Regions from separate parts of the Arthrobacter sp. R1-13 genome, predicted to be linked through region 2. Evidence: riboswitches for the same ligand, from Rfam matches in the RefSeq annotation. Region 2 holds a riboswitch; each other region holds the start of a gene.
The links. A riboswitch is a leader RNA that binds a small molecule or an ion and turns the genes downstream of it on or off. The one in region 2 is predicted to bind thiamine pyrophosphate.

Region 1 (7,081 bases), 1.1 Mb from region 2:
CACTGATGGCGTAAAACGGCAGCCGGAACTCATACCGGAACTGTGAATGCCCGTCGTTGCCAAGGCCCGTCGGGATGATCCTGGAGAACCGGAGATCCCAGCGCGGATGGAGGTCCGGGTCCTGGCTCAGCTCCCAAAGTCTTTCCATCGGGGCGTGGATCAGGATTTCAACGTAAATCTGCTTGCCGCGCGCGGGCACGTCCTTGCTTCGCATTTCCCCCATCTCAGGATCATAAGCGTGTCAGGGAGTCAACTGGTAACGCCGTCAGCCGGGCTTGATGTTCTGGTTGAGCCTGAAGAAGTTCGTCGGGTCGTACTTGCGCTTGAGTGCCTTGAGCCGGTCGTACTTGGCGGCACCGTAGGCCTGCCTGACCCGCTCCTCGCCCTCTTCCATGAGGAAGTTGACGTAGACGCTGGTGTGGTGGGGCTCGAGGGCCGCCCAGTAGTTGCGGGCCCATTCGCGCTCAGCATCGAAGCCGTCGGCGGTCATGCTGTTGCCGTTGATGTTGAAGGTGAACCCGGCTTGGCGGCCATTGAACGCGGTGGCACCGTCTCCGACACGCCCCACCGCTCCGCCCATCTGCCAGAGACCGATGCTGGTGATCGGCGAGGTGATGCGCATGCCATGCTCGACGACGATGTCAATGACGTCGTCGTCCAGCGCTGCGACGTCACAGGACCGGACGTAGTAGGACCAGCCGTGGGGGAACGATGGATCGAACATCTTCTGATGCTCTAGAAAGGGTTTTGGCCGGCAAAGATCGAGCACAGGCGAACCGAATTCCTTGAGGGGTCGCAGGACCCGTTCGCCCTCCTCGACCTGTCCTGCATAGCAGGCTGCGATCGCAACGACGTGCTTTCCGACCAGGTCAGGCGGGACGACCGGCAGCGCCGGCGCCCTTCTCTGCACCGCGATGGTCATAAGCTCGTCGGGGCAGTCCCCGATCCAGTCCCGATAAAAGCGCAGCACTTCCGGAGCATCTTCCATCGGCCAGAAGACCGGACCCGCCATTACGTAGGGGCCCACAGGGTTAAGACGGAACTCGAACTGGGTGACTATGCCGAAGTTCCCGCCACCGCCCCGCACGCCCCAGAAGAGGTCGGCGTTCTGATCCTCGCTGGCCCTGACCAGTCCGCCTTCGGCGGTGACCACATCTACGGACAGAAGCTGATCAATCGTCAGCCCGTACTTGCGCATGACCCACCCGAGGCCGCCGCCCAGCGTGAGGCCCGCCACTCCGGTGTGGGTGACGATTCCCGAAGGAACAGCGAGACCGAACTCCTGCGTCTCGCGATCCAGCTCGCCAAGGAGTACGCCGGCTTGAACACGGGCCGTTCCGGCCTCGGGGTCCACTCGAATCCCTTTCATGGGACCGAGATCAATAAGCATGCCGTCGTCGCACACTGACAGCCCAGGGAAGCTATGACCGCCTCCCCGCACGGCGACCAGCAGGTCTTGCGAGCGGGCGAGCCGGAGGGCAGCGCGTATATCTGCGACACCGGTGCAGCGCGCTATGAGTGCGGGATAGCGATCAATCGATCCGTTCCACACCTTGCGATGGGCGTCGTAACCAACATCATCCGGCCGGAGGAGTTCACCCCGAAAGGATGTCTGTAGTTCATCGACAGCACCGCTGTCGATCTCCGTGCTCTCTGCCATAGCCTCACGGACCTCTCTTCTCTGAGCAGATTCCCACCGTTCGGACTAACTGACAAGAGGGAATCGGGGGACCAATCATCGGCTCAGGCGTGCTCCACCAGGGCCCTAAGGTTGGCTAGCGCCTTTTCGTCGTCTCGCTTGAACATCAGCGTCAGAAGGGGTATGGCGAACCGGGCCAGCCCGGTCACTTGGAAATCCACATTGCTGATGAGCCGACAGGTGTTGGCGCCGGTGGGCTCGACCAGATAGGAGGCGACTCCGGTCATCTTGCCCGAGGGAATCTCGAAGGCGACGAAGCGGCCGGGCTCGTATGCAATGAAGCGGTTACGGGCGACGACCTTCATCCCTGCGAATCGCCGCGTTAATTCATGCTCGGTGCCAACGCCGATAGGACCCAGCGTGATACGCCGTATCTCATCGATGCCGCTTTGCCATTGGGGAGCGTTCGTGTGGTCTGCAACGAAGTCGAAGACCTTTGAAGCCGGAGCCTGAAGCTCAATTCGCGATTCCAGTTGGAGCCTTCTCACGAGGTGTTCTCTCAGCGTCGGAGCCACGCCGTCGCGTGCGAGCTCATGAGGGCCGAAGTCATCGGACCGTTCAGTCCGTGACAGACCTGACAGGGCCATGGCAATGGAGAGGACGGTGCCGAGGACGGTCAGGGGAGTGGTTTTCATATCGGGGTGCCGGAAGGATGCCCGGACGCTGCGCTCACTCAGGTAGCCGTAGATGTACCCGAAGCCTAGCCATCCCAAGGCCCTCCCCACCCAGGGCCGCGGCTTGCCAAAGAGCATCAGGATGCCAATAGCTTGGGCCCCAAGGACCGGCCACGGCGCGGCCATCCCGCTGCCTAGGGCAGGGTTCCACATGTCCCGGGCGACGTTCTCGGGCTTCCCGCGCCCGGACGGAGTGTCATACGGCACCCGGTCACGGATCGCCTTCCGTGCGCCCGCAACGTGGACAAGCAGTTGCGCCATCGAAACCGCTGCGAGGATTTTCATGGTCCATCCCTTACATTGAACCGTGGCTGCAGGGTCAACGTAGCCCTCAGCGGGAAACGGGTCAATACCCCCAATCGGAACGGACAACCGGCACCTAGAGGCCCCGCCAGTCGGCAAGAGTCCTACGCCACCGATTGTGACATCGGCACAAAAATTTCAAGCACCGTCAGGTGTAAACTGGACAACGCCCACAAGGGCAGATTGATTACGACAGGGGAGCGCCGCCGTCGGGCATTACCGGGATTCCGGGAGTGCGATGGATGGGCGCTGAGAGTGCGGACAGCCGCAGACCCTCGAACCTGATCCGGTTAGTACCGGCGCAAGGGAGTCGAGTTCTCAGAGTGTCCGGCAGAAGCGGCGCAATCCGCGGTAGCCGGGGAGCACTTTCCCCTCCTGTTCCTCAGGAGGAAGACATGACTGGAATTTCTGCAAAGCAGACCCCCACTGCCAGCAAAAAGAGTTGGCGCGTTGTGGACATTGTGGTGGCGGCGCTGATTGCCGTCGCCGGAGGCGTGATCTTCTGGGCATGGTCCCAGGGCGCCAACGTTATTTCGGCTCCGCTTAATGCGGTTTACCCGCCCCTGACCGGGCTCTACGCAGGTGGCTGGATGATCCCCGCGGTGCTGGGGATGCTCATCATCCGTAAGCCGGGCGCGGCCCTCTTCTGCGAGACAGTGGCGGCAACGGGCGAGCTCCTCATGGGCTCGCAGTACGGCACCACCGTGCTGATTTCCGGCCTGCTGCAGGGCCTTGGCGCCGAACTGGTGTTCGCGGCGTTTGTGTACAAGAAGTTCAACCTTCCGGTCGCTTTGCTTGCCGGCGCCGGGGCGGGACTGTTCTGCGGCCTGAACGATTCGTTCGCGCCCTGGGGCTGGAACATCGCCTACGCAGCCGGCGACAAGGCAGCCTACATCCTGTTCACGGCAATCTCGGGTGCCGTCATTGCCGGGGCCCTGTCTTGGATCGCCACCCGTGGCCTCGCGAAGACCGGAGTTTTGAGCTCCTTCGCCTCCCGTAAGGCTGCGACGGAGCCCGTCTTCTCCTGATGACTCCGATTCGCGACGGCGGCGTCCGCCCTGCCGGGGTAACGGCACAAGGGTGGGCCTGGCGGCACGCCGGGAGGCCCAGCCCTGCCGTCCAAGGGCTTGATCTGGACATCCGCCCGGGGGAGCGGGTGCTCCTGCTCGGCCCCTCGGGTGCCGGTAAGTCCACGCTCCTGCACGCCCTCGCGGGGGTGCTCGGCGACACGAACGACGACGGCGAGGCCGGGGACTCCGACGAGTCCGGTTCGCTGCTCATTGACAGCCAGCCGCCACGTGCCCAGCGCGGGCGTGCCGGGCTAATGCAGCAGGATCCGGAAACGCAGGTGATCCTGTCCCGGCTCGGCGACGACGTCGCGTTCGGTGCCGAAAACCTTGCAGTACCCCGGGCGGAGATCTGGGCACGTGTGCATGAGGCGCTCGACGACGTCGGGCTGGGTCACTTGCCGTTGGACCACCCGACGTCCGCCCTGTCCGGCGGGCAAAAGCAGCGCCTGGCGCTCGCCGGCATCCTGGCCATGCGTCCCGGACTCATTCTGCTGGATGAGCCCACCGCCAACCTCGATCCAGCCGGGGTGCTGGAAGTCCGTGACGCCGTGAGCCGTTGTCTGGAGAAGACCGGCGCAACCCTGGTGGTGGTAGAGCACCGTGTTGCGGTGTGGAAAGACCTTGTGGACCGCATCGTGGTGCTGCAGCCGGGAGCTTCGAATGAGGGCGCGGTGCTCATTGACGGAACGCCTGACCGGGTCCTGGAGCAGGCAAAGGAGATGCTGATCAGGGCGGGCGTCTGGGTTCCCGGCCATATTCCGGCGACCCGCCCGCGGGGTTCAGTTGCTGCGTTGCCCCCCGGCAGCACCGGTACCGGCCAGCTGCTCCTCGCCGCGGAAGAGCTTGCGGTCTCGCGTGAACAGCCCCGGCGTCGCGGCTTCAAGACGCTTCCTCCCACACCCGTGCAAAGCGGGATATCGGCGCAGGTTCGCGCCGGCGAAGCTCTGACCGTCACGGGGCCTAACGGCTCGGGAAAGTCCACCTTTGCCCTCACGCTGGCCGGGCTGCTGAAGCCTGTGGCCGGAGCGGTATCTGCCACCCTTGAGCTCAGCGCCGGCGCAGGAATTGATCCATACAAGTGGAAGGCCGAACAGCTGATTTCCAGGATCGGCACGGTGTTCCAGGAACCTGAGCACCAGTTTGTCACCGGCAGAGTCTTGGACGAGCTCCTTTTCGGCCCCCGGCATCTGGGTCATGGCGAGGAACGCGTCGACGAACTCCTGGAGCGGCTCAGGCTCACTTCCCTCGTGGACGCCAACCCCTACACACTGTCCGGAGGCGAAAAGCGACGGCTCTCGGTGGCTACAGTACTGGCCGCCCACCCGCAGGTGCTGGTGCTGGATGAGCCCACTTTTGGCCAGGACGCCAACACCTGGGCCGAACTCGCCTCTTTCCTCTCCGAGCTCCTGGACGCCGGAGCCGCAGTGGTTTCCGTGACCCACGACCAGGAATTCTCCTCGGTCCTCGGCGGCACCGAACTCGCAATGGGGACTCCGGAAATGGTGGCATCATGAGGGAAGCCCTGACCCTCCGGGGTGAATCGCTCCTCAGCCGCGCCAACCCGCTGGCTAAGTTTGTCGCCGTCTTCCTCATCACGCTGGTCCTGGCGTTGTCCATCGACTGGGTCTCGGCGACTGTGGCGCTGGGCTTCGAGCTGCTGCTGTTCCCGTTGGCAGGACTGACTCCGTTGCTCCTGTGGCAGCGGGGCTGGCCTCTGATCATCGCCGCAGCCCTGGGCGGCTGGAGTACCGCCATCCTGGCTCCGGACACCGGAAGGATACTGCTCGACGTCGGCATCTGGTCCATCAGCGCAGGTTCCCTTGAACTGGGGCTGGGATTTATGCTCCGGGGGCTGGCAATTGCACTGCCGGCGGTGCTGCTTATGAGCTGCACCGACCCTACAGACCTTGCCGACGCCCTGGCCCAAAAAGCGAAACTGCCGCACCGCTTCGTCCTGGGAACTCTGGCTGCGATGCGCCTTGTAGGGCTTATGGCGGAGGAATGGCAAACCATCGGGATGGCCCGCCGCGCGCGTGGAGTAGGTTCCCGCGGCGCTCCCTCGCAGCGGCTCCGGGCCACGCTGGGCCAGAGTTTCGGGCTCCTGGTGCAGGCCATCCGGCGCGCTTCAAGGTTGGCGGTCACTATGGAGGCGCGTGGGTTCGGCGGAGCCCAGCGGACGTGGGCGCGTGAATCCACGTACAGCAGGCTGGACATCTGGGTGCTCGTGGGCGGAACGGTGATCGCTGCTGCCGCCGTGACTGCCGCGATCGGCGCAGGGACGTGGAACCTGGTCTGGGCGGCAACCGGTTAACGGTGCTGATGTAGCCCTCCCGAACGTTCTGGCTCCCAGGAACGGCCTCACAAGCGGCCCTCGCCAACACGAGCGGTCTGGAGCCGCAAAGACGGCCCGGGCAAGCAACGTTTATGCGGGGCGGGGCCGGTTGCGCCGGGAACCTGCACGGGGAGCCTCTTCTACCCAGTCTCGTATCGCACCAGACGGGTAAGAATGTGTCGTTACTCCCAAAACCAGCCGTTTCTCAGAGTTTGCAGCTCATAAATGATATATTTTTGATATGACTCAAGAGACTGCGGAATCTGTCGGCGCCATGCTTCGCGATGCCAGGACGGAAAAAGGCTGGACCCAGGGCCAGCTGGCCGCAGAGCTTGGAACAAGCCAGAGCGCCATCGCCCGGATGGAACAGGGCAAGCAGAATCTGAGCCTCAAGATGATCCAGCGGCTGGAAACCATCTTCGGCCACGCGATCGTCAAAGTGGGCCGGCCACAGATGACCCACCTCCGGGTGGAAGGCGGACTCACCCTGTCCGGCTCGGTGGACGTAAACAGCAGCAAGAACGCCGGAGTTGCGCTTCTCTGCGCCAGCCTGATCAACAGGGGGACCACTACTCTCCGCAGGCTGGCCAGGATCGAGGAAGTCAACAGGATCGTGGAGGTGCTCACCAGCATCGGCGTCGAATGCACCTGGCTCAACGCCACGGACCTGCAGATCTGCAGGCCGGCAGTTCTGGACCTGGGCTCGATGGACGCCGAAGCCGCCCGCCGCACACGCAGTGTGATCATGCTGCTGGGCCCCTTGCTGGATGAGTCGGCAGAGTATCGCCTCCCCTATGCCGGAGGGTGCGATCTGGGCACGCGTACCGTGGAACCGCACATGCAGGCACTGCGGCAATTCGGCCTTTCAGTTGAGGCAAGCGCAGGATTTTACGCAGTCCAGGCCCCGCTATCGGATGAGCAAGACCGCTCCTTTGTGCTCAGCGAACGCGGCGACACCGTCACCGAAAACGCCATCATGGCCTCAGCACACCGCCGCGGAACC
Region 2 (7,081 bases):
ACCATCCCAGGGCTTGCCAAGGGCCTGCGTCTGAGTTCGGAAATTATCGAGGGACCGCTCGTCGGGAGTGGGCATGGTCCGGAGAATGCCCACCTTGCCGTTCAGCATGAGTTTTGCGGCTGCCATGCCTGTCATCAGGGAAATCTGGGCGTTCCAGTCCTCAACCGGAAGCTGGGGTGTTGCAATGATCCGGTAGCCGCCGTCCGGAAGCTGTTGGATTTCCTGTTCGGGCATGTTCAGGCTTGCACCCTCTCTGCCCCGCTCCAGCTCGACCCGCTTGATCCCCACTTCCTTGAGCAGCTGCAACACGAGTGGCGCGGTTCCTGCATCAAGCTGTGTCTGGGCCTGCCTGTAGCTGAGCTTCGCCCGGCTCCGGACCGTCGCCCGGCGCACGGCAACCTTTGACACTTCTGCCGCCCGGTCGAGATCGAATTCCCAAACGAACGCCGAGCACAGCTGACCTTCCAACAGGCTGCCGGCCTGCTCGCTGATCACTTCGGGATGCAACGGGATGCGACCGTCGGGCGCGTAGAACGTCTGCCCCCGCCGTCGGGTTTCGGCGTCCAAAGGGCCGCCCGGCTCCACAAAGGAGGGCACGTCGGCGATGGCGTAGTAGACCTTGTAACCGTCACCGGCCCTGTCTATAAAAACAGCCTGGTCAAGGTCGGTGGAGGACGCCGGGTCAATGGTGATGAACTCGATGGCCGTGAGATCCAGGTCCGGAAGGCGGTGGTCCGCAACGGCCTTTTCAGCTTCTTTGAGGGCCTCGTCCGGGAAGGCGCCGGGCAGCTCCAGGCGGGTGCGCAGAGCACTGAGCGCCGCGGCCAGCTGGTTGCTCTGAGCGTGAACACTGGGAGCCAGACGATGATGTGACACGAAAATCAGGTTAGCCCGATTTGCGCCATTAGTCTTGGATCATGAGCACTTCCCCCACAGACAACGCTCGCCGGGACCGTTTCCTTGCGGACCTCCTGGGAGTCATGGCCTATGGGGAGCTTTCCGCCTTTGAGAGATACTCTGCGGACGCCCGTTACTCGCCCACCCTCCATGACCGGGCCGTTATGGGCAGGATCGCTGTGCTGGAATTCCAGCACTATGAACTGGTAAGTGCCAGGCTTGCAGGGTTGGGTGTTGATGCCGAGGAAGCCATGCTGCCATTCCAGCCCGCCATCGACCATTTCCACGATCGTACGCGCCCGGCGGACTGGTACGAGTCCCTGATGAAGGCGTACGTGATTGACACTGTTTCGGCTGATTTCTACCGTGCGGTGTCCGAGTACGTCGAGCCGGAAAGCAGGCAGCTGATCCGGCAGGTCCAGTCAGCCGAGGATGTCACGGAGATTCTTCGTGTACGGCTCAAGAAAGCGTTGTCCGATGATCCCAGGTTGGCGTCGAGGCTGGCCTTGTGGGGGAGGCGGTTGCTGGGGGAGGCTCTCACCCAGGCGCAGCGGGTGGGCTTCGAGCGTGCTTTCCTGTCGGGCCTCATAGCCAGCCAAGGTAATGACCCACCCGGGTCAGACTCAGGAGTGGGAATCGTCCGGGACGACGCCGAGGCCAAACTCATGGTTGCTGATTTGATGAAGGAGCTGGCGGGGAACCACTCCCGGCGCATGACCCAATTGGGCCTGACAGGCTAGCCAATCGGCTTCGGATGGTGAGACAGCTCGGTTGATCAGACCGTAAAGCCCGGGTCAGGCTCCGGCGTCGAGCACTTGCAGGATGGCCTTGGCTGCGGCCGCAGGATCGTCTGCCTCTGTAATGGCCCGGACCACCACTACACGCGAGGCGCCGGCGGCCACCACCTGCTCCACATTGGCGAGGTCGATGCCGCCGATTGCGAACCAGGGCAGGAGTATGCCGTCGACAGTCATTCGGTCTGCCGCCCTGATGGCGTCAGCCGCATAAGTGACGAGTTCAAGCCCGACGGCGGTCCGTCCGGGTTTAGTGGGAGTGGACCAGACCGGCCCGACACAGAAGTAATCCAGGCCGCTTCGCCCCGGTGATGCGGCAATAGCGGCATCAACCTCCCCCGGGGTATGAGTGGAAAGGCCGATCACTGTTTCACTGCCGACGAACGTCCTTGCCGAGTGCAGCGGGAGGTCCTTCTGGCCAAGGTGCAAGACGGGAGCGCCGGACAGGGACGCGATGTCTGCCCTGTCATTGACCGCCCACAGCCGCCCATGCCGCTGGGCCGCGGCCTGCAGGACTTCCAGCAGCTCCAGTTCCTCCGCAGCCTCCAGTTGCTTGTCCCGCAACTGGATGATGTCAACGCCCCCTGCGTAGGCGGCGTCGATGAAGTCCTCAAAGTCCCCCCGGCCCTGGCGGGAGTCGGTGCAGAGGTAGAGGCGGGCGGTGGTGTGGACGGCAGGCTCGGTCATGGCACCAGCCTAGTTCCTCTAAACTGGGGGAGTACCGCGGGAGCCCGCAGCAGCTGTCATAAACTGCCGGGCTGAGAGGGCGTCAGAGCCGACCGCTTGACCTGATCCGGTTAGTACCGGCGTAGGGAAGGAATCCAGTGCTCTCCCACTCAGCACTCTCTCCATCATCCAGCCACACAACGTCCACCGGCCCAATGCACGAGCCCGTCTCCGGCACGGATATCAGCGTGGATGTGGCAGTCATTGGCGGCGGAGTGGTGGGCCATGCCATCGCCTGGGAAGCTGCACTGAGTGGGCGCTCCGTGGTCCTGATTGACGATGCCCCCGGTACCGGCGCGAGCTGGGCCGCCGCCGGGATGCTGGCCCCGGTAACTGAATTGCACTACCAGGAGGAAGACCTGCTGGAACTCATGCTCGAGGCCTCAGCCCTCTGGCCTGCGTTCGCAGCCGGACTTGCCCCTGCCATCGACAGCCGTGTCAACGGACCCTCTGAAGCGGAGGCATCTGGTACCGGATACCTCACCACACCCACGCTCGTCATCGGCGCTGATGCTGCAGACCGCCGGGCGCTCGAGGATCTGAGGCGGGTGCAGGCAGCGAACGGGCTCACAGTGGAGCCACTGACAGTTCGTGAAGCACGCTCCATTGAGCCGCTGCTCAGTCCCGCCGTCTCCGGTGCCTACCGGATCGCCGCCGATCATCAGGTGGACCCTCGAAGGCTCCTTGCCCGGATCGCCGAAGCTCTGGCCGATCCCCAGCGTTCCGGGGGAACCTGCGAAATGCTCCCGGCGAGGGCCGCCGGCCTGCGATGGGATGGTGACCGCGTAGCCGGCGTCGTCCTGGACAACGGAAGAGCCATCCATGCCGGCGAGACTGTCCTGGCCAGCGGACTTGGAACAGGAAAACTGGACGGCCTTCCGCCGGGACTCGATCTTCCCTTGCGGCCTGTCTACGGGGATATCATCCGGCTCCGCGTCCCGGGCCACCTCCAGCCGCTCCTGACCTCAACGGTCCGGGGGATGGTTCATGGCGTGCCGGTGTACATCGTTCCAAGGGACGACGGGACTGTGGTGATCGGAGCCACGCAACGGGAAGCAGCCCTGGAAGCAGGTGCAGCAGAGGCAGCGGTCTCCGCCGGAGGTATTTACCAGTTGTTGCGCGACGCGCAGGTACTTCTCCCCGCAGTGGCCGAACTGGAGCTGCTTGAATGCACCGCCCGCGGCCGGCCCGGCACCCCTGACAATGCGCCGCTGCTGGGCAGGGTACGGGACCGCACAGGTGACGCTGACCTCTTGGGCCTCATTGTGGCGACAGGATTCTTCCGCCATGGCATACTTCTGGCTCCGGCGGCCGCATCAATCTGCCTGCAGCTGATGGAGGGCCGGTCTGATTCCCGGTGGGCAGTTTTCGAACCCGGACGATTCTCCCCAGGCTCCTCCGCCGGTCATGTCCGGCGTCACCCCGATCCGGCAACAGCCGGTACCTCTCCGCAGTAAGGAACAGCATGAACATCACCCTCAATGGCGCGGAGCGTGCCATCGACGACGGCGCCTCGGTCACCACGCTGGTAGCCCTGGTTACAGGTAAGAGCCTTGGCCCCGACGGCCAGGCAGCTGACGGTCAGAAACTTGGCGTTGCAGTTGCCCGCAACTCCGAAGTGGTTCCGCGGAGCCGCTGGTCACTGACGGCGCTCGCTGACGGCGACGACGTCGAACTGGTCACCGCAGTACAGGGAGGCTAGGCAAATGCATGAAGGCCCTACTCCAACAGGAAACGCAGGAAACATGATGGTAGCCACCACTTCCGGTCCGGCATACAAGGCGACCGACGAGCTGACCATAGACGGGGTCGATTTCAGTTCAAGGCTCATCATGGGAACCGGTGGGGCTCCAAGCCTTGACGGGCTCGGCGCCGCGCTGCTGGCCTCCGGGACGGAACTGACAACAGTTGCAATGCGCCGGTACTCACCGGCGCAAACGGGTTCCCTCTTCCAGCTCCTCGTGGAGCACAACATCCGGGTGCTGCCGAACACAGCGGGCTGCTTCACCGCCAGGGACGCAGTCATGACCGCCGAACTGGCCCGTGAGGCGCTTGAGACGGACTGGGTCAAACTGGAGGTCATCGCCGACGAACATACCCTCCTGCCCGACGCCGTGGAACTGGTCGAAGCGACCGAGCAGCTGGTTAACCGGGGATTCAAAGTATTTGCCTATACCAATGACGACCCCGTGCTGGCATTGCGCCTGGAAAACCTCGGTGCCGTCGCCGTGATGCCTTTGGGCTCGCCCATCGGGACCGGCCTGGGCATCCTGAACCCCCACAATATAGAGCTGATCGTTGCCAGGGCCTCTGTCCCGGTAGTGCTCGACGCCGGAATCGGTACCGCCTCGGATGCCGCCCTGGCCATGGAGCTCGGCTGTGACGCCGTATTGTTGGCTACCGCCGTCACGCGGGCCCAGAACCCGGTCCAGATGGGCGAGGCCTTCAAACACGCCGTCATCGCCGGTAGGCTGGCGAAAACCGCCGGCCGGATTCCGCGCCGTGAGCACGCCTTGGCGTCATCTGCCATGGAAGGCCGGGCCGAGTTCCTCTAGCCCGTCCTTCCGGGCACGGTTGCCTGGTTCAGCTTTCCGGGCCGGCCGACGGCGGACCTGTTCGCCTGCTATCAGTTCCAGGAGGGCGTCATGCCTGAACCAGTCGTACCTGAAAAAGCAGCCGTACTGACCCGGCCGCAGATTGACGAAGCGCTTGCCGGGCTACCGGACTGGCGTTACCGCCTCGGGGGCCTGGTGACCGTCTACAAATTGCCGGCGGCCGCCAAAGCGCTGGACCTCATTGCCGCCGTCGGACGTTTGGCAGAAGAACAGGACCATCACCCTGACCTCGATTGGCGGTTCAACAGGGTGTTCATCCGCTTTACGTCCCATGACGCGGGATCGGAAGTCACCCGACGGGACATTACCGCCGCGACGTCGGTGAGCGCAGAGGCGGAAGCGGCAGGCGCAACTGCTGAACCAGGCCTCTACAGAACTATCGAAATCGCCATAGACTCAGCCGATCCCGCCGAAATCTCAGAGGTGTGGCGCGTTGCCCTCGGGTACAAAAAGGGCCGCTACGGGGACCTGGTGGACCCGTATGGAAGGGGGCCCGGCCTCTGGTTCCAGAACACGTCCACGCCAAATCCCAACCGCCTTCACCTGGATGTCCACCGAAGCAAGCAGGAGTCCGGCCCTACGCTGGAGAAGACCGCCGGCACAGGCGCCCTGATGGACTACGGCCACGCCCCTCATTGGGTTGTTGTGACTGACGCCCAAGGCAACCGGTTGTGCCTGTGCACCGAAGAAGGCCACGAGCCGGACCTCTGAGGACCCGCTGTGGCGTTGCCCGGTTAGACCCGCGTCCCGTTAGACCCTTTTAGAGCCCGATCCGTTAGAGCCTCAGTGCGGCAGTGAGCCGTGCGGTGTCGTGCCGGGCCCGGGTCTTCCCAAGGTATAGAGCAGCAGCCAAGGAGGCCGCGGTGCCCAGAACCATCGGAAGGATCCACGGAATCCAGGTCAGGCCCGGCTGATAACCGAATCCGGCGGTAATGAACAGGATCCAGCTCAAAAGCCCTACCGCCGTTGCTACTCCCGCCGGCATCAGAATGCCGTACTTGGCATGCCTGCGGTCATTCGCCCAGATGATGAAGCCTGCAGCTACCGTCACGAAAGAGACGATGACGAGAGAAAGCATGTGGAACTCCTGCCAGATTAAAGTGCGCCGAATCCGACCCTGCGGACTTCTTCCGCTCCGATTTCTACGTAGCCCAAAGTGTTGGAGGGAATTATCACCAAACGGCCTTTTTCGTCTTTCAGCCTGAGCTCAGTGCCTTTGGAAATGGCTTCTGCAACAACCTTGGCGACCTCGTCAGCATCCTGAGCCGATTCCAACACAATTTCACGGCCGATGTTCTGAATGCCGATCTTTACTTCCACAGCGAGGCCTCCCAGCCAATCAAAGTTAAAAAATTCCGAAGACAGTTTCTATTTGTAGTCTAGGTCTCTTTGGGGAAGCGACTGATTCCGCGCCAAGCTAAACGGTAAATCAGGTCGCTGGCAACATCGAGGTCCAGGTTGCCGTCTGTTTCGAGCCAATAACGTGCGCTTACCTGGGCCATTCCAGCGAGTGCCCGGCCGAGCAGCTGTGCTTCCAGCGGCGGAAGTTTTGTGTCCTCGGCGATGACACGGGCCACGGCGTCGGCAAAGGTCTTGTTGAAGGTTTCGAGCCTGGAACTGACATCCGGATCATTGATGAGGTCAGACTCGAAAACCAGCCGGTGAGCCTGGTCATCATTCGCAATAAAGCGGAAGTAGGCGCGCATCACCGCCTGGACACGCTCGTCATTGTCCGTGGTGGAGTTCAGGGCGCCGAGCAACAGTTCGGTCAGCGCGGTGAGGTGGCTGTCCAGCAGGGCGAGATACAGTTCCCGCTTGGAGGGGAAGTGCTGGTAGAGCACTGGCTTGCTGACGCGTGCCGTTTCTGCAATCTCGTCCATGGCAGCCCCGTGGTAACCGTTGGCAACAAAGACCTCCTGGGCTGCGGACAGCAACTGGGCCCTGCGTTCATCACGGGGCAGCCGCGCCGAGCGGGGACCGGAAGTACGCGCCTGCCCGCCAACGGGCTTGCCGTCCTGTACCCGGTCGACCGGTGCATGATGAGCCACT
Region 3 (7,081 bases), 450 kb from region 2:
CACGAAGGTCCTGGCACCGGAACTGCTTTACGGGGAACCGGACCTCACCATCAAGGTTGTCCGCGACGTCTTCAACGAGGACTTCTCCAAGCTGATCGTCTCCGGCGAGGAAGCCTGGGACACCATCGAGGCCTACGTGACCTACGTGGCTCCGGACCTCGTTGGCCGCCTGGAAAAGTGGACCAAGGACCAGGACATCTTCTCGGCCTGGCGCATCGATGAGCAGATCCACAAGGCACTGGACCGCAAGGTATTCCTGCCGTCAGGCGGCTCCCTGGTGATCGACCGTACCGAGGCGATGACGGTAGTCGACGTCAACACGGGCAAGTTCACGGGGAGCGGCGGAAACCTCGAAGAGACCGTCACCAAGAACAACCTGGAAGCCGCCGAGGAAGTAGTGCGCCAACTGCGCCTGCGGGACATCGGCGGCATCATCGTGATCGACTTCATCGACATGGTCCTGGAGTCCAACAGGGATCTGGTGCTCCGCCGGATGGTCGAGTGCCTGGGCCGGGACCGGACCAAGCACCAGGTGGCTGAAGTTACCTCCCTCGGCCTGGTCCAGATGACACGCAAGCGTATGGGCACAGGCCTCCTGGAGGTCTTCGGCGAGCAATGCGAACATTGCGCCGGCCGCGGCGTGGTCACCCACGACGAGCCAGTGGAGCACCGCAGGGCCAACACCGTCGCCGCGGAGCACTACGTGCCGCGCGCCGAAGTGCAGCCCGCTGCGCGGACTGAGCGCAAGCGGCGTCGCGGCAAGGGCGGGCAGGCCCTGGGAGAGCCGCTGACGCTTCCGGCACCCGTTCACGCCGAACCCACCGACGCCGAGCGTCATGCCAAGGCTGAAGCAACCCGGGCAGCGTTGGCCAACATTGCCGCCGCAGCCCACGCCGCCCACCTTCATGACGACGACGTTCAGGCCGCCCGGGCCAGCGCAACCGGGGCGGAACGGGAAGCTGTCCGGTCAGAACCCGCTGCCCAGGCACCGTCCCGCTCCCGTGAAACCTCACGCCCGCAGGCCACAGAGCCAGTTCAGGCAGGTTCCGACGCCGGGCGCACCGGCCAGGGCGACGACACGTCAGGCGGACGTCCCGCTACTGTCCTTACTTTCGGTGGTGAACGAGTGGTTCTTCCGTTCGTGGACCACGCTGGTGAAGCGTCAACGGGGACACCGGAGTTGACCCTGGACCTGCTGGCCGAGGCCTTCGCCCACCTGGGTGAACAGAGCGATCAGCCACAGGAGACTGAGGAAACCCGGAAGCCTGCCGCCGCGCCGGTCACTGCCCCCGGGGTCCACGCCGCTCCGATAGCAGCAGGATCCTCCTCAAGGCGCGGACGCCGTAACCGCAGCGCCAGCCGTGCGCAGGGAGCTGCGAACGAGACCGCCGTCGAGCAGAACCAGGATGCGCCTGCCGCCACAGGTTCCACTCACGCGGCCAAGGCCCCGGCAGCGCCGGCCAAGCCTGCCACCACTGCAAGCGAGCCCATCATCCTGGGTGTGGGAGTGCCTGCCTCAGAGTTGTGAGGTGAGTTGTCCCAAGGGGAACTGCAGCCAGTAGGCGACAGTCAATGGCTGAAGCCCGGACCGGATTATCCCGGTCCGGGCTTCGGCTGTTTAACACTCACCCACACCCGCTAGGCTGGGATCCTGACACGGGGTGCCGCGCAAAGGGCCGGCTGAGATCCACACCCGTTGAACCTGTCCGGTTAGCACCGGCGAAGGGATGTCTCCTTTGTCCTCAACGTTTTTGCCGTCACCTGCGGCTGCCGATTCCGCCAGCGCAGTTCTCCGCACTATTCCCCGGGTACTGGCGATAGCCGGCTCTGATCCTTCCGGCGGCGCTGGGATACAGGCAGACCTCAAGAGCATCGCCGCCAATGGCGGCTACGCGATGGCCGTCGTAACGGCCCTTACGGCGCAGAACACCCAAGGCGTCCGTGCCGTCCACGTGCCGCCCGCCTCCTTTCTGGCCGAACAGTTGGAGGCCATCAGCGACGATATCGTCGTGGACGCCGTGAAAATCGGGATGCTCGGAGACGCGGACGTCATTGGCGTGGTCAGGGCCTGGCTCACGAAGGTCCGTCCCGGCGTCGTCGTCCTGGATCCTGTCATGGTGGCCACCAGCGGGGACCGGCTGCTGCAGGAATCCGCCGAAACAGCACTCCGGGCGCTGCTGCCGCTGGCTGATTTGCTCACGCCGAACCTCCCCGAGCTGGCCATGCTGCTTCAGGAGCCCCTGGCGAAGGACTGGAAAGCGGCACTCGAGCAGGGCAAACGCCTTGCAGCCGTCACCGGCGCCACGGTATTGGTAAAGGGCGGGCATCTCGACGGCGGGGAGTGCCCCGATGCCCTCGTGAGTGTTTCGGCTGGGTTTCAGGCGAAGGTGGTGGTGGTTCCGGGCGAGCGTGTGCCCACGCGAAACAGCCACGGTACTGGATGTTCACTTTCATCAGCTTTGGCGACAAGCCAGGCGCGGCTGGGAAACTGGGAAGAGGCCCTGCGGGAGGTCAAGCCCTGGCTGCGCGGAGCCCTGGAGGGATCAGACATCCTGGAAGTGGGCAGGGGAGCCGGCCCTGTTCATCACTTTCACCAGTTTCCGGCCATGCCCGTAACGGAGCCCAAAGGACAGACAGAAGTGCAGTCCGGAAGAGTCTTCATGGAGGAACTGCGCGAGAGCGCCGATCATCATTTGGCGTCCATCTACCGCCTCGAGTTCATCCGTGGCCTGGTTGAAGGCTCACTGCCTGAACAGCAGTTCGCTTACTACCTCAGCCAGGACGCGATCTACCTGAATGGATACTCAAGGGTGCTCTCAAGGGCCTCCGCAATGGCTCCCACCGAAGAGGAACAATTGTTCTGGGCGCGGTCCGCACAGCAGTGTCTGGAAGTCGAATCCGAGCTCCACCGCAATTGGCTCAGCACCCGCCCTGTTCAATCTGAGCTGGGACCAGTGACAAAGTCGTACGTGGACCACCTCCTTGCCAGCTCTCTGGCGGGAAGCTACGGAGTGCTTGTTGCTGCTGCTTTGCCATGCTTCTGGCTCTATGCAGAAGTAGGGGCCACCCTTCACTTGGAATTCCAGGCCAACGGAGCTCCGGCGGAACATGCCTACGCCGACTGGCTACGGACGTACGCGGACGAGGATTTTGCCGCCGCCACGCGTCAGGCCATCGGGTTTACGGAACGCGCTGCTCTCGCAGGTTCCGAAGCCGAGCGCCGAGCCATGGCGGTGGCGTTCGGGCAGTCCTCCCGCTACGAGGTGGAATTCTTTGACGCGCCGCGCCTGCACGCATGAACGTGAAGCGGGCGGAGAGCCTGTAAGATCATGGGGCAAGGTTCGGGAAGTCGTGAGGTAAGCCCATGTGGCCCCTATCACGTACTCAGCCCCGGAACCAGCCTCATTTGCGACCGAAGGCAAAATTAGCGTAAACTAGATCTTCGGTGCTTACGCCAACACTTGGGTTTTGACCTCGGGAACGGGCCACTTAGAAAACGGGTGGACATTGTTTCCGGGCTAGCTCACGGATTTCCTTGAGGAATCCACGGCGTTGAGGCACAGCGTGAGCCAGGCCAAACAACCGGACCCAGGTTCCGCACGCAAATTTAGTAAGAAACGTCGAGAGAAGTGAGTTCCCAAGTGGTGTACGCGATTGTCCGCGCAGGCGGCCGCCAAGAGAAGGTTTCCGTTGGAGACTTCGTTACCCTGAACCGCGTCACCGGTGGAGCCGGCAGCACCATTCAGCTGCCCGCACTGCTCCTGGTAGACGGTGACAAGATCACGTCCGCAGCTGCGGACCTGGCTAAGGTAACGGTTACGGCTGAAATCCTTCAGGACCTCCGTGGTCCGAAGATTGTCATCCAGAAGTTCAAGAACAAGACCGGCTACAAGAAGCGCCAGGGTCACCGTCAGGAATTGACCAAGGTCAAGATCACCGGTATCAAGTAGCCACTGGTTACTGTTCAGGTTTTCAGCAGATTCCCCAGAATTTAGAGGCAGGCATTTCAAATGGCACATAAAAAAGGCGCGAGCTCCACTCGCAACGGTCGTGACTCGAACGCACAGTACCTTGGCGTCAAGCGCTTCGGTGGCCAGGTCGTTTCGGCTGGCGAAATCATCGTCCGCCAGCGTGGCACCCACTTCCACCCGGGCGCCGGCGTAGGACGCGGCGGCGACGACACCCTGTTCGCACTGCAGGCAGGCGCTGTTGAATTCGGCACCCGCCGCGGCCGTCGGGTCGTGAACATCGTTACTGCTGCAGCTGCAGAGTAACAAATAGTTTTTGAACCGGTGGAGCGGGCCATATGGTCCGCTCCACCGGTGTTTTAACCGCATTACAATCATCTTGGGCATCTTTCGGACGTCCGGAAATCAGCACTGAGGAGATCCACGTGGCGAGCTTTGTAGACCGGGTAGTACTGCACGTATCCGGCGGTACCGGCGGCCATGGCTGTGTTTCCGTTCACCGTGAAAAGTTCAAGCCCCTCGGCGGTCCCGACGGAGGCAACGGCGGCAATGGCGGCGATGTCATCCTGCGCGTTGACCACCAGACCACCACCCTGCTGGACTACCACCACGCACCCCACCGCCACGCGACCAATGGCGGTCCTGGCATGGGCGACTGGCGCGGCGGGAAGAACGGCGAAACTCTGATCCTTCCCGTTCCGGATGGCACCGTGGTCAAATCCAAGGACGGCAAAGTCCTCGCTGACCTCGTAGGAGAAGGTGCAGAGTACATTGCGGCAGCCGGCGGAATCGGTGGCCTGGGAAATGCTTCGCTCTCCTCCCAAAAGCGCCGTGCGCCGGGCTTCGCCCTCCTCGGCATCGAAGGCGAGTCCAGCGATATCGTCCTGGAACTCAAGTCCATCGCGGACATCGCACTTGTCGGCTTCCCATCGGCGGGCAAGTCCAGCCTGATCGCGGCCATGTCTGCGGCCCGGCCCAAGATCGCCGATTACCCCTTCACCACTCTCATCCCCAACCTGGGCGTGGTCCAGGCCGGCGACGTCCGTTTCACCATCGCCGATGTTCCCGGCCTCATCGAAGGCGCCAGCGAAGGTAAGGGCCTGGGCCATAACTTCCTCAGGCATGTCGAACGCTGCGCGGCCCTGGTTCACGTCCTCGATTGCGGCACTCTGGAATCGGATCGCGATCCGTTGTCAGACCTCGCCATCATTGAAGCTGAACTTGAGAAGTACGCCGTCGACATGAGCTACGCGGGAACCGACGGCGAGGTTGTTCCGCTGAACCACCGTCCGCGCCTGGTTGCGCTGAACAAGGTGGACCTCCCGGACGGCAAGGACATGGCCGAATTTGTGCGCCCCGAGCTGGAATCGCGTGGATACCGTGTGTTCGAGATTTCCGCGACAAGCCACGAGGGACTCCGCCAGCTGGGGTTTGCCATGGCTGAAATCGTCAAGGCAGCCCGTGACGCCATCGCCGCCACCCCGCCGAAGGTTCACGCGCCCGTGCTGCGTCCCCGCGCCGTCAATGAAGCAGGATTCAAGATCCGCCGGGAAGAGAAGAACCTGGAACCGCTTTTCCGCGTGCTTGGCGACAAGCCGGTGCGCTGGGTTAAGCAGACGGACTTCACCAACGAGGAAGCCATCGGCTACCTCGCCGACCGCCTGGCCAAGCTTGGCGTGGAAAACGAACTGTTCAAACAGGGCGCTAAGCCCGGTGACACCGTGGTGATCGGCGAAGATGACGGCGTGGTCTTCGATTGGGAGCCCACCATGATGGCGGGTGCAGAGTTGCTGGCATCACCGCGCGGCACCGATGTCCGCTTTGCCGACATTGGCGACCGCCCCACGCGTGGCCAGAAGCGCGATGAGCAACAGGAACGTAAGGACGCCAAGGCCGCCGCCCGCGCCGAACTGGAAGCAGAACGCAAGGCTGGTATCTGGACCGAATCCGTGAGCGGCCGCCGTGTCGCACGCCCGCTCAAGGAGAGTGGACTGGGCGCAGAAGATGACGACTAAGGCGGTGAGCCCGGTCAGGACCTCAACGGTTCCTGACCGGAGCGTCCTTTCGGGTGCCCGCCGCATTGTGGTCAAGGTGGGTTCGTCCTCCCTTACCAGCATCAAAGGCGGTATTTCCGAAGAAGCCCTGACCGGCCTTGCTGATGCTCTGGCCCACAAACGGAACGCCGGAACTGAGATCATCCTGGTCTCTTCAGGGGCCATCGCCGCGGGCCTGGCGCCCCTCGGCTTGGCGAAACGGCCCAGGGATCTTGCCACCCAGCAGGCTGCTGCTAGCGTTGGCCAGGGGCTCCTGATGGCCCGTTACACCCAAGCTTTCGGAGCCCACGGGGTAACGGTGAGCCAGGTGCTCCTGACCGCCGATGACTTCATGCGCCGCAGCCAGCACACCAATGCCTTCCGTGCCCTCGACAGGCTCCTGAATCTCGGCGTGGTTCCGGTGGTCAACGAAAACGACACCGTGGCCACCCATGAGATCCGGTTCGGTGACAACGACCGCCTCGCTGCCCTGGTAGCCCACCTCGTGCGCGCCGACGTGCTGGTATTGCTGTCCGACGTTGACTCCCTCTACGACGGGCCGCCTTCGCACGGTGCCCTGCGGATCCCGCACGTCGCCGGCCCGCACGACCTTGACGGGGTTTCTATCGGCAGCGCCGGCAAGGCAGGAGTAGGAACCGGGGGGATGCTCACGAAGGTGGAAGCGGCATCAATTGCCGCAGGCTCCGGGATCCACGCGCTTGTTACCTCCACCCGGAACGCTGCCGCAGCGCTGGCTGGGGAGGATGTTGGCACCTGGTTCTCCGTCAACGGCTCCCGGAAGCCCATTCGGCTCCTCTGGCTGGCCCACCTCGCCTCAGTGCAGGGGCGCCTGGTTCTCGACGACGGCGCGGTGCTGGCTGTCCGGGACCGCCGGACTTCGCTGCTCCCTGCCGGCATTTCCGCCGTGCACGGCGACTTTGAAGCGGGCGACGCCGTCGAAATGGTTTCCGCCGACAACACCGTAATTGCGCGCGGACTCGTTAACTACTCTGCCTCCGAACTTCCCCAGATGTTGGGCCGCTCCACGAAGGAACTCGGCAAGGCCCTGGGGCGAGGTTA
Region 4 (7,081 bases), 340 kb from region 2:
AAGGCAGCCCAACCCGGAAGGCATGACGTCAGCGCACCGCCACTCGGATCCTGTTGCGCCACGGATCCTCAAAGCGGAGTTCCAGGCCGGTGTGGTGGGAAGGTACCCCGGCGACTTTCAGGCGGTCGGCGAGCGCCCCGACGTCGTCCCCTGCGGGAACTTCAATGAGAACTTCCCCCAGCCCCAGCGTGTCCTTGCGTGGTCCGGCGCCGCGGCTGTTCCAGACATTCATGGCCATGTGGTGGTGATAGCCACCGGCGGAGACAAAAAGGGCCTGACCGTGCCAGCCGGCGGTCTTTTCAAAGCCCAGCGTATCCACGTAGAAGTCCTGGGCCGTCTGGACGTCGCCTACCTGGAGGTGGACGTGCCCGACGCCGGCACCCGACTCCCGCTGTTCGGAGACTCTCTCTTCGGTCAGGTGGCGCTGCAGGTAGTGCTGAGGGGGAAGAGGCAAGCTGTCCATTACAACGTTCTTGCCATCCCATGACCACGCCTCACGGGGGCGGTCCCAGTAGAGTTCGATGCCGTTACCTTCGGGATCGTTGAAGTAGAAGGCTTCGCTCACCAGGTGATCGGCGCTTCCCGTGAACAACCGGGGCTCGTAGTGGGCTGCCGTTGCCACGGTGGCCGCAAGGGCCGGCTGGTCTTCGAACAACAAGGCTGTATGGAAGAGCCCTGCTTCGCCACGGGAAGGAACAGCCAGTCGGGGAGCTGCAGCAAGGTGGACCAGGGGCTGGCGGCGCCGGCCCAGGTAGAGCCCGCCATCCTGCTCCGCCACGATCTCCAGTCCGAGGGCGCGCTGGTAGTAATCGGTCATCAGCGTCAGGTCCCGTACCTTGAGCATCACTGTGCCCATGGTGAGGTCGGCGGGAAGCAGATCCTGGCTGCTCGTTTCCGTGGTCATAATTCACTCCTGGTTCGGGGGCCGCCCGGATCGGCGACCTGCACTCATAGAGTTAAATTACTTGAAGGTTCAATTTATTCCCTCATTGAGCATTTCCCCTTGTTAGCACTTCCCCTAACGAAGCACTTCCCCTCTGAGCACGATATGGCGGAGCGTCTTCAGGGTAGTCAGGGATTCGCGGGGGTCTTCGGCGCACACCAGCACATCGGCGCTGGCACCTTCGGTCAAGCCTTCGGCGTCCAGCCAGGAGCGTGCAGCCCAGGCCGCAGAGTCCAGTGCCGCAGCGGCAGGGAGCCCTGCGGCATTCAGGGCGAGGACTTCGTCCACGATCCGTCCGTGGGCTATGACTGTTCCCGCATCTGTGCCGGCAAGGATTCGCACTCCCGCTTCGAATGCCTCCAGGACGCGCTCATTGCGCCGTGCCCACAAGGACCGCATATGGGCGGCGTAGACCGGGAACTTCGCATCTGCCCGTTTGGCGATATCTGGAAAGGTTCCGATGTTGACCAGGGTGGGAACCAAGGCAACACCCTGCTCGATGAAGCGGGGGATGTGGCGCGGAAGGAGGCCGGTTCCGTGTTCGATGCAGTCAATCCCGGCGTCGAGCATGTCATCCAGCGTGTCCTCGGCAAAACAGTGGGCGGTGACCCGGGCACCCTCCTCGTGCGCCGCGAGAACGGCATCCTTCACCGCCCAGGACGGAAAACAAGGGGCGAGATCCCCGGCGTCGCGGTCTATCCAGTCCCCCACAAGTTTGATCCACCCATCACCCGCACGGGCCTGCTTCCTCACGGTTTCCGCCAGATCCCGGGGCTCCACCTCCAGGGCGAGGTTCTTCAGGTAGCGGCGCGTCCTGGCAACATGCCTGCCGGACCTGATGATCCGTGGCATGTCCCTGCGGTGCTGAAGCCATCTGGTATCGCTGGGGGAGCCGGCATCGCGGACCAGCAGGGTGCCGGCATTCCTGTCTTGCAGGGCCTGCGCCTCGGCCACATGGTCAGGCACTTCACCCTCCGGGCCCAGGCCGATGTGGCAATGGGCATCGGCGAGCCCTGGCATCACCCAGCCATCGAGGACGACGCCGGGGTTTCCTGCGGGACGACGAAAGGTCAGCTTCCCGTCTACTGCCCACATTCCGTGTCGCTCCAAGTCAGGTGATGTGAGCACCGTTCCGCTGAATTCAATTATTTTCGGCACGGACAAAAGCCTAACGGCGGACCACCGCAGGATGTTCCCTGGCATGGCGATGCTGCGGCGCCCCGGTTTGTGGGACGCCTCGGGTTGCAGGAGGCATCGGTGTGATAGCTTCATTTACGACCACACGGGTGCCCTTGCAGGGGCTGAGATCGGGCTGACGCAGCCTGCGACCGTTGAACCTGTCCGGGTAATGCCGGCGAAGGAAGTGAGTATTCCCTTGAGTACCCCAGAATCACAGCACAGCCCTGTCCAAATTCCCTCCGGCGAAACGCAGTCCCTGAAGTCACACTCCCTCACCTACGTCTCCGGCGAAGGAAACGGAATCAAGGTGCCGGTGACTGCAATCGCCTTGGAGGACTCCCCCAACGGCGATAGAAACGGTCCTTTCCACGTCTACCGCACGGCCGGTCCCGGCAGCGACCCGGTGGTCGGTCTCAGGCCGTTCCGTTCCGAATGGATAGAAGCCCGCGGGGACACAGAGCCGTACAGCGGACGGGAGCGCACCCTGCTCGACGACGGCCGCTCGGCTGTCCGTCGGGGAGCAGCCTCAGAGGAGTGGAAAGGAGCGCAGCCGGTGCCCCGCCGTGCCGTCGGCGGCAGGACGGTCACCCAGATGCACTACGCGCGTCAGGGAATGATCACCCCGGAAATGCGGTTTGTGGCTCTCCGCGAAAATTGCGATGTTGAGTTGGTCCGCAGCGAGCTGGCGGCAGGCCGGGCCATCATCCCGAACAATATTAACCACCCCGAGTCCGAGCCCATGATCATCGGCAAGGCCTTCTTGGTAAAGATCAACGCGAACATCGGAAACTCGGCCGTGACAAGCTCTATCGCCGAAGAGGTGGACAAGCTGCAGTGGGCTACCCAGTGGGGAGCCGACACAGTGATGGACCTCTCTACCGGCGATGACATCCACACCACCCGCGAGTGGATCATCCGCAACTCTCCCGTGCCCATCGGCACCGTCCCCATCTACCAGGCACTGGAGAAGGTCAATGGAGAAGCCAACGCCCTGACCTGGGAGATCTTCCGCGACACCGTCATTGAACAGTGCGAGCAGGGCGTGGACTACATGACCATCCACGCCGGCGTCCTGCTCCGCTACGTGCCGCTCACAGCCAACCGCGTCACAGGCATCGTGTCACGGGGCGGCTCCATCATGGCCGGCTGGTGCCTCGCCCACCACGAGGAGAACTTCCTTTACACCCACTTCGACGAGCTGTGCGATATTTTCGCGATGTACGACGTCGCGTTTTCGCTGGGTGACGGGTTACGGCCCGGTGCCACAGCAGACGCCAACGACGCCGCACAGTTCGCCGAGCTCGACACGCTTGCCGAGCTCACCCAGCGGGCCTGGGATTTTGATGTCCAGGTGATGGTGGAGGGTCCCGGCCACATCCCGTTCCACCTGGTGCGGGAGAACGTGGAGCGCCAGCAGGAGCTCTGCAAGGGCGCGCCGTTCTACACCCTGGGCCCGCTCGTCACCGATGTCGCCCCGGGGTATGACCACATTACGTCGGCTATTGGGGCCACCGAGATCGCCCGCTATGGCACCGCCATGCTCTGCTACGTCACCCCCAAGGAACACCTGGGCCTGCCGAACAAAGACGACGTGAAGACTGGTGTGATCACCTACAAGATCGCCGCCCACGCCGCAGACCTTGCGAAAGGGCATCCCGGAGCGCACGAGCGGGACGATGCACTTTCCAAGGCGCGGTTCGAATTCCGCTGGCGGGACCAGTTCGCACTCTCACTCGATCCGGTAACCGCCGAGGCTTTCCATGACGAAACACTCCCGGCCGAACCAGCCAAGACTGCCCATTTCTGCTCCATGTGCGGTCCCAAGTTCTGCTCCATGCGGATCAGCCAGGACATTCGGAACGAGTTCGGGTCTGCGGAGGCCCAGGCGCAGGTTGCAGAAATAGCTGCGTTGACGGCCGGCATGCGGGAGAAAAGCGAGGAATTCCTCGCCGCCGGCGGAAAGGTGTATCTGCCCGAATTGCTGGTGCCGGCAAATGATGGCACCAGGATCAGGAAGCCCGGGACTGCTGACGCCGGCTGACGTCAGCCAGGAATGACCGGATAATGCGGTCTCCCTCTACGGAATCGTGAGGCCGGTGCCCTCCCGCCGCAGTCCGGTGAAGGGCACCGGTTTCGCGCAGATAAGCAGCGATCTCCTCATAGAGCGGCTCCCACCCGCCAGTGAGGACCAGGGTTGGTACCCCCGGCACAATGTGGAGCGGCGCTTCCCACGGCGGAGCCTGGAGCCGGAGCCGCCTGGCGGCCTTGCGAGCCTCGGGGGTGGTTGGCCCGGGCGCTTCGGCCGAAAAAGCACGGCGGACGAATTCCCGCTGGAAGTCTTCGTCCCCAAGCTGGTGCCTGATGTCGAAGAGCGGCTCCATGAGGGACCTGTGGGCCGCGGTCGCGGGAAGTTCAGCCGTCAAGGAGAGGCAGGCGGGCTCCACCAGTGTCAGGGAGTACACCAGATCCGGGCGTTCCACTGCTGCCATCATTGCCGAGATGGCGCCCTGGGAATGCGCCACCACATGACCACCGGCGGCTCCGCGCCCCTCATCGCTCAACGCCCCCAGAATGATGGCAGTATCAGCGGCGAAGTCGGTCTCAAGTGGCTCCGACTGGGGGTCGAATCCGTACCGCCGCAGGAAGAGGGCATCATAGGCCAGTGCCATGCCGTGCTGTTTGGGCCAGGCAGCCGATCCAAAGCTGCCTGAGCCGTGGACGAACACTACCCGCTGCTTGAACATGACCCAACCCTAAGGCAAGGCCCGGGCAATGTGCCCGGGCGACATCGATGCCTTGGTTACTTACTTGTTTCCGCCGAGGAACTTATCGAAGCCCTTGGGCAGGTTCAGCTGGGCGGGATCGAAGTCGCCGCTCTGTTGGCCGAAGGCGGCACCGGTGGGAAGAGCTTTGGCAGCCTGCGAGCGCCGGGTCTCGGCGTCGCGCAGTTCCTGGGCCGCCTTGGCAGGGTTACCCGACCTTGCCTTCTTCTTCGGGGCGTTCTTCGCACCCTTGCGGGCTCCCCCACCGTTTCCTGCTCCGGGCATGCCGGGCATGCCGGGCATGCCGCCGCCCTGGGCCATCTTCTTCATCATCTTCTGGGCCTGGGCGAAGCGTTCAAGCAGTCCATTCACCTCAGAGACGTGCACACCGGAACCACGGGCAATACGCGCCCGGCGTGAGCCGTTGATGATTTTCGGCGCAACGCGTTCGTGGGGCGTCATGGACCGGACAATGGCTTCAACCCGGTCGATCTCCCGCTCGTCGAACTGCTCCAGCTGCTGGCGGATGTTTTGGGCGCCCGGCATCATCATGAGCATTTTCTTCATGGAACCCATGTTGCGGATCTGCTGCATCTGGGCCAGGAAATCGTCAAGGGTGAAGTCTTCCTGGTCGGCGAATTTCTTCGCCATCCGGGCAGCTTCGTCCTTGTCCCAGGACTTCTCGGCCTGCTCAATAAGGGTGAGGACGTCACCCATATCGAGGATGCGGGAGGCCATGCGGTCGGGGTGGAAGAGTTCGAAGTCATCCAGGCTTTCACCGGTGGACGCGAACATGACGGGCTTCCCCGTGACGGAGGCAATCGAGAGCGCAGCACCACCGCGGGCGTCGCCGTCGAGCTTGGAGAGCACAATGCCCGTGAAGTTCACACCTTCATCGAAGGCCAGCGCCGTGTTGACAGCGTCCTGGCCGATCATGGCGTCGACGACGAACAGCACTTCGTTGGGGACGATGGCCCGGCGGATGTTCCGTGCCTGATCCATCATGTCGGTGTCCACACCGAGACGTCCGGCGGTATCGACGATGACGACGTCATGCAGTTTCTGCCGCGCTTCCTCCACTCCTGCCTTGGCAACGGCAACAGGATCGCCGGCCGGGTGCTCAAGCTCGGAGGTGGCGCCGGGGTGCGGTGCGAAGACGGGAACACCCGCCCGCTTGCCCACCACCTGCAGCTGGGTCACGGCATTGGGCCGCTGGAGGTCGCAGGCAACGAGGATGGGACTGTGGCCCTGGGACTTCATCCATTTGGAGAGCTTGCCGGCGAGCGTCGTCTTTCCTGCACCCTGCAGACCCGCCAACATGATGATGGTGGGGCCGGTCTTGGCGAGGCGGATACGTCGGGTTTCACCGCCAAGGATCTCGACGAGTTCCTCATTGACGATCTTCACGATCTGCTGACTCGGGTTCAGGGCCCCTGAAACCTCAGCCCCCAGCGCGCGCTCGCGCACCCGTGCGGTGAATTCACGCACCACAGGTACGGCAACGTCGGCATCCAGGAGTGCACGACGTATTTCACGGACCGTGGCATCAACATCCGCCTCGGTGAGGCGGCCCTTGCCGCGGAGATTCTTGAAGGTTGCTGCCAACCGGTCAGAGAGTGAATTGAACACGCGCCGTGCACTTCTTTCAGTTGTTCTCGGATGACGGCCAATCAGGCGCGCCAACGTCGTGGACTGGTGTTCGTCCGGACTGCTCGTCCGGACGGACTGCCTCGACAACGGGACTCGACTATCTAGGGTACCAAGAGCAACCTTCAAGATGGCATGCTGGCAGGGTGACCAGCCAATCAAGTGTAAAAACCCTCCTCATTCTGGGCGCTTCCGGTGATCTCACCGGGCGGCTCCTGCTGCCCGGGCTCGCCAGATTGGCCGCAAAGGGCCGTGCAGGCAGCCTCAGGCTCGTGGGCGCAGGCTCGGACCCGTGGACGCCGGAACAGTGGCTTGAGCGGGTGGAGACCTCCTTCGCGGATGCGCTTGGCGAGGCGGATCCTGCCGGAAAGCCGGAACTGGAGAGGATCGCGGGGTCCACGGGCTACCATCAGCTGGACGTGACGGCTGGCGGGGAGCTGGGAGCCCTGCTGAAAGAGCTGGAGGGCCCGGTGGCCGTCTACTTTGCGCTCCCACCGCAGGTCAGCCAGAAAGCCTGTGAAGTCCTTACCCCGGAGGAGGTTCCGCGGGG

Region 1: linked by a shared signal. The riboswitch ahead of M1D88_RS19360 (ECF transporter S component) and the one ahead of thiO (glycine oxidase ThiO) in region 2 are both predicted to bind thiamine pyrophosphate.
Region 3: linked by a shared signal. The riboswitch ahead of M1D88_RS12280 (bifunctional hydroxymethylpyrimidine kinase/phosphomethylpyrimidine kinase) and the one ahead of thiO (glycine oxidase ThiO) in region 2 are both predicted to bind thiamine pyrophosphate.
Region 4: linked by a shared signal. The riboswitch ahead of thiC (phosphomethylpyrimidine synthase ThiC) and the one ahead of thiO (glycine oxidase ThiO) in region 2 are both predicted to bind thiamine pyrophosphate.

What each region holds. Positions count from the first base shown of each region.
Region 1 is NZ_CP096420.1:4,168,497-4,175,577, reverse strand. It holds gene M1D88_RS19375 (hypothetical protein) at 1-214, opposite strand, end outside; gene M1D88_RS19370 (FAD-binding oxidoreductase) at 266-1,660, opposite strand; gene M1D88_RS19365 (SRPBCC family protein) at 1,744-2,658, opposite strand; TPP riboswitch at 2,861-3,002, shown strand; gene M1D88_RS19360 (ECF transporter S component) at 3,072-3,704, shown strand; gene M1D88_RS19355 (ABC transporter ATP-binding protein) at 3,704-5,260, shown strand; gene M1D88_RS19350 (energy-coupling factor transporter transmembrane component T family protein) at 5,257-6,057, shown strand; gene M1D88_RS19345 (UDP-N-acetylglucosamine 1-carboxyvinyltransferase) at 6,320-7,081, shown strand, end outside.
Region 2 is NZ_CP096420.1:3,111,100-3,118,180, reverse strand. It holds gene M1D88_RS14385 (RNB domain-containing ribonuclease) at 1-876, opposite strand, end outside; gene M1D88_RS14380 (ferritin-like fold-containing protein) at 918-1,637, shown strand; gene thiE (thiamine phosphate synthase) at 1,692-2,378, opposite strand; TPP riboswitch at 2,405-2,524, shown strand; gene thiO (glycine oxidase ThiO) at 2,573-3,874, shown strand; gene thiS (sulfur carrier protein ThiS) at 3,883-4,119, shown strand; gene M1D88_RS14360 (thiazole synthase) at 4,163-4,972, shown strand; gene M1D88_RS14355 (4a-hydroxytetrahydrobiopterin dehydratase) at 5,063-5,743, shown strand; gene M1D88_RS14350 (hypothetical protein) at 5,808-6,110, opposite strand; gene M1D88_RS14345 (DUF3107 domain-containing protein) at 6,128-6,352, opposite strand; gene M1D88_RS14340 (TetR/AcrR family transcriptional regulator) at 6,412-7,080, opposite strand.
Region 3 is NZ_CP096420.1:2,665,509-2,672,589, reverse strand. It holds gene M1D88_RS12285 (Rne/Rng family ribonuclease) at 1-1,528, shown strand, start outside; TPP riboswitch at 1,648-1,745, shown strand; gene M1D88_RS12280 (bifunctional hydroxymethylpyrimidine kinase/phosphomethylpyrimidine kinase) at 1,728-3,299, shown strand; gene rplU (50S ribosomal protein L21) at 3,642-3,950, shown strand; gene rpmA (50S ribosomal protein L27) at 4,011-4,274, shown strand; gene obgE (GTPase ObgE) at 4,394-5,983, shown strand; gene proB (glutamate 5-kinase) at 5,973-7,081, shown strand, end outside.
Region 4 is NZ_CP096420.1:2,768,415-2,775,495, forward strand. It holds gene M1D88_RS12805 (VOC family protein) at 29-904, opposite strand; gene M1D88_RS12810 (amidohydrolase family protein) at 1,019-2,101, opposite strand; TPP riboswitch at 2,216-2,323, shown strand; gene thiC (phosphomethylpyrimidine synthase ThiC) at 2,319-4,163, shown strand; gene M1D88_RS12820 (alpha/beta fold hydrolase) at 4,132-4,866, opposite strand; gene ffh (signal recognition particle protein) at 4,927-6,513, opposite strand; gene M1D88_RS12830 (glucose-6-phosphate dehydrogenase) at 6,678-7,081, shown strand, end outside.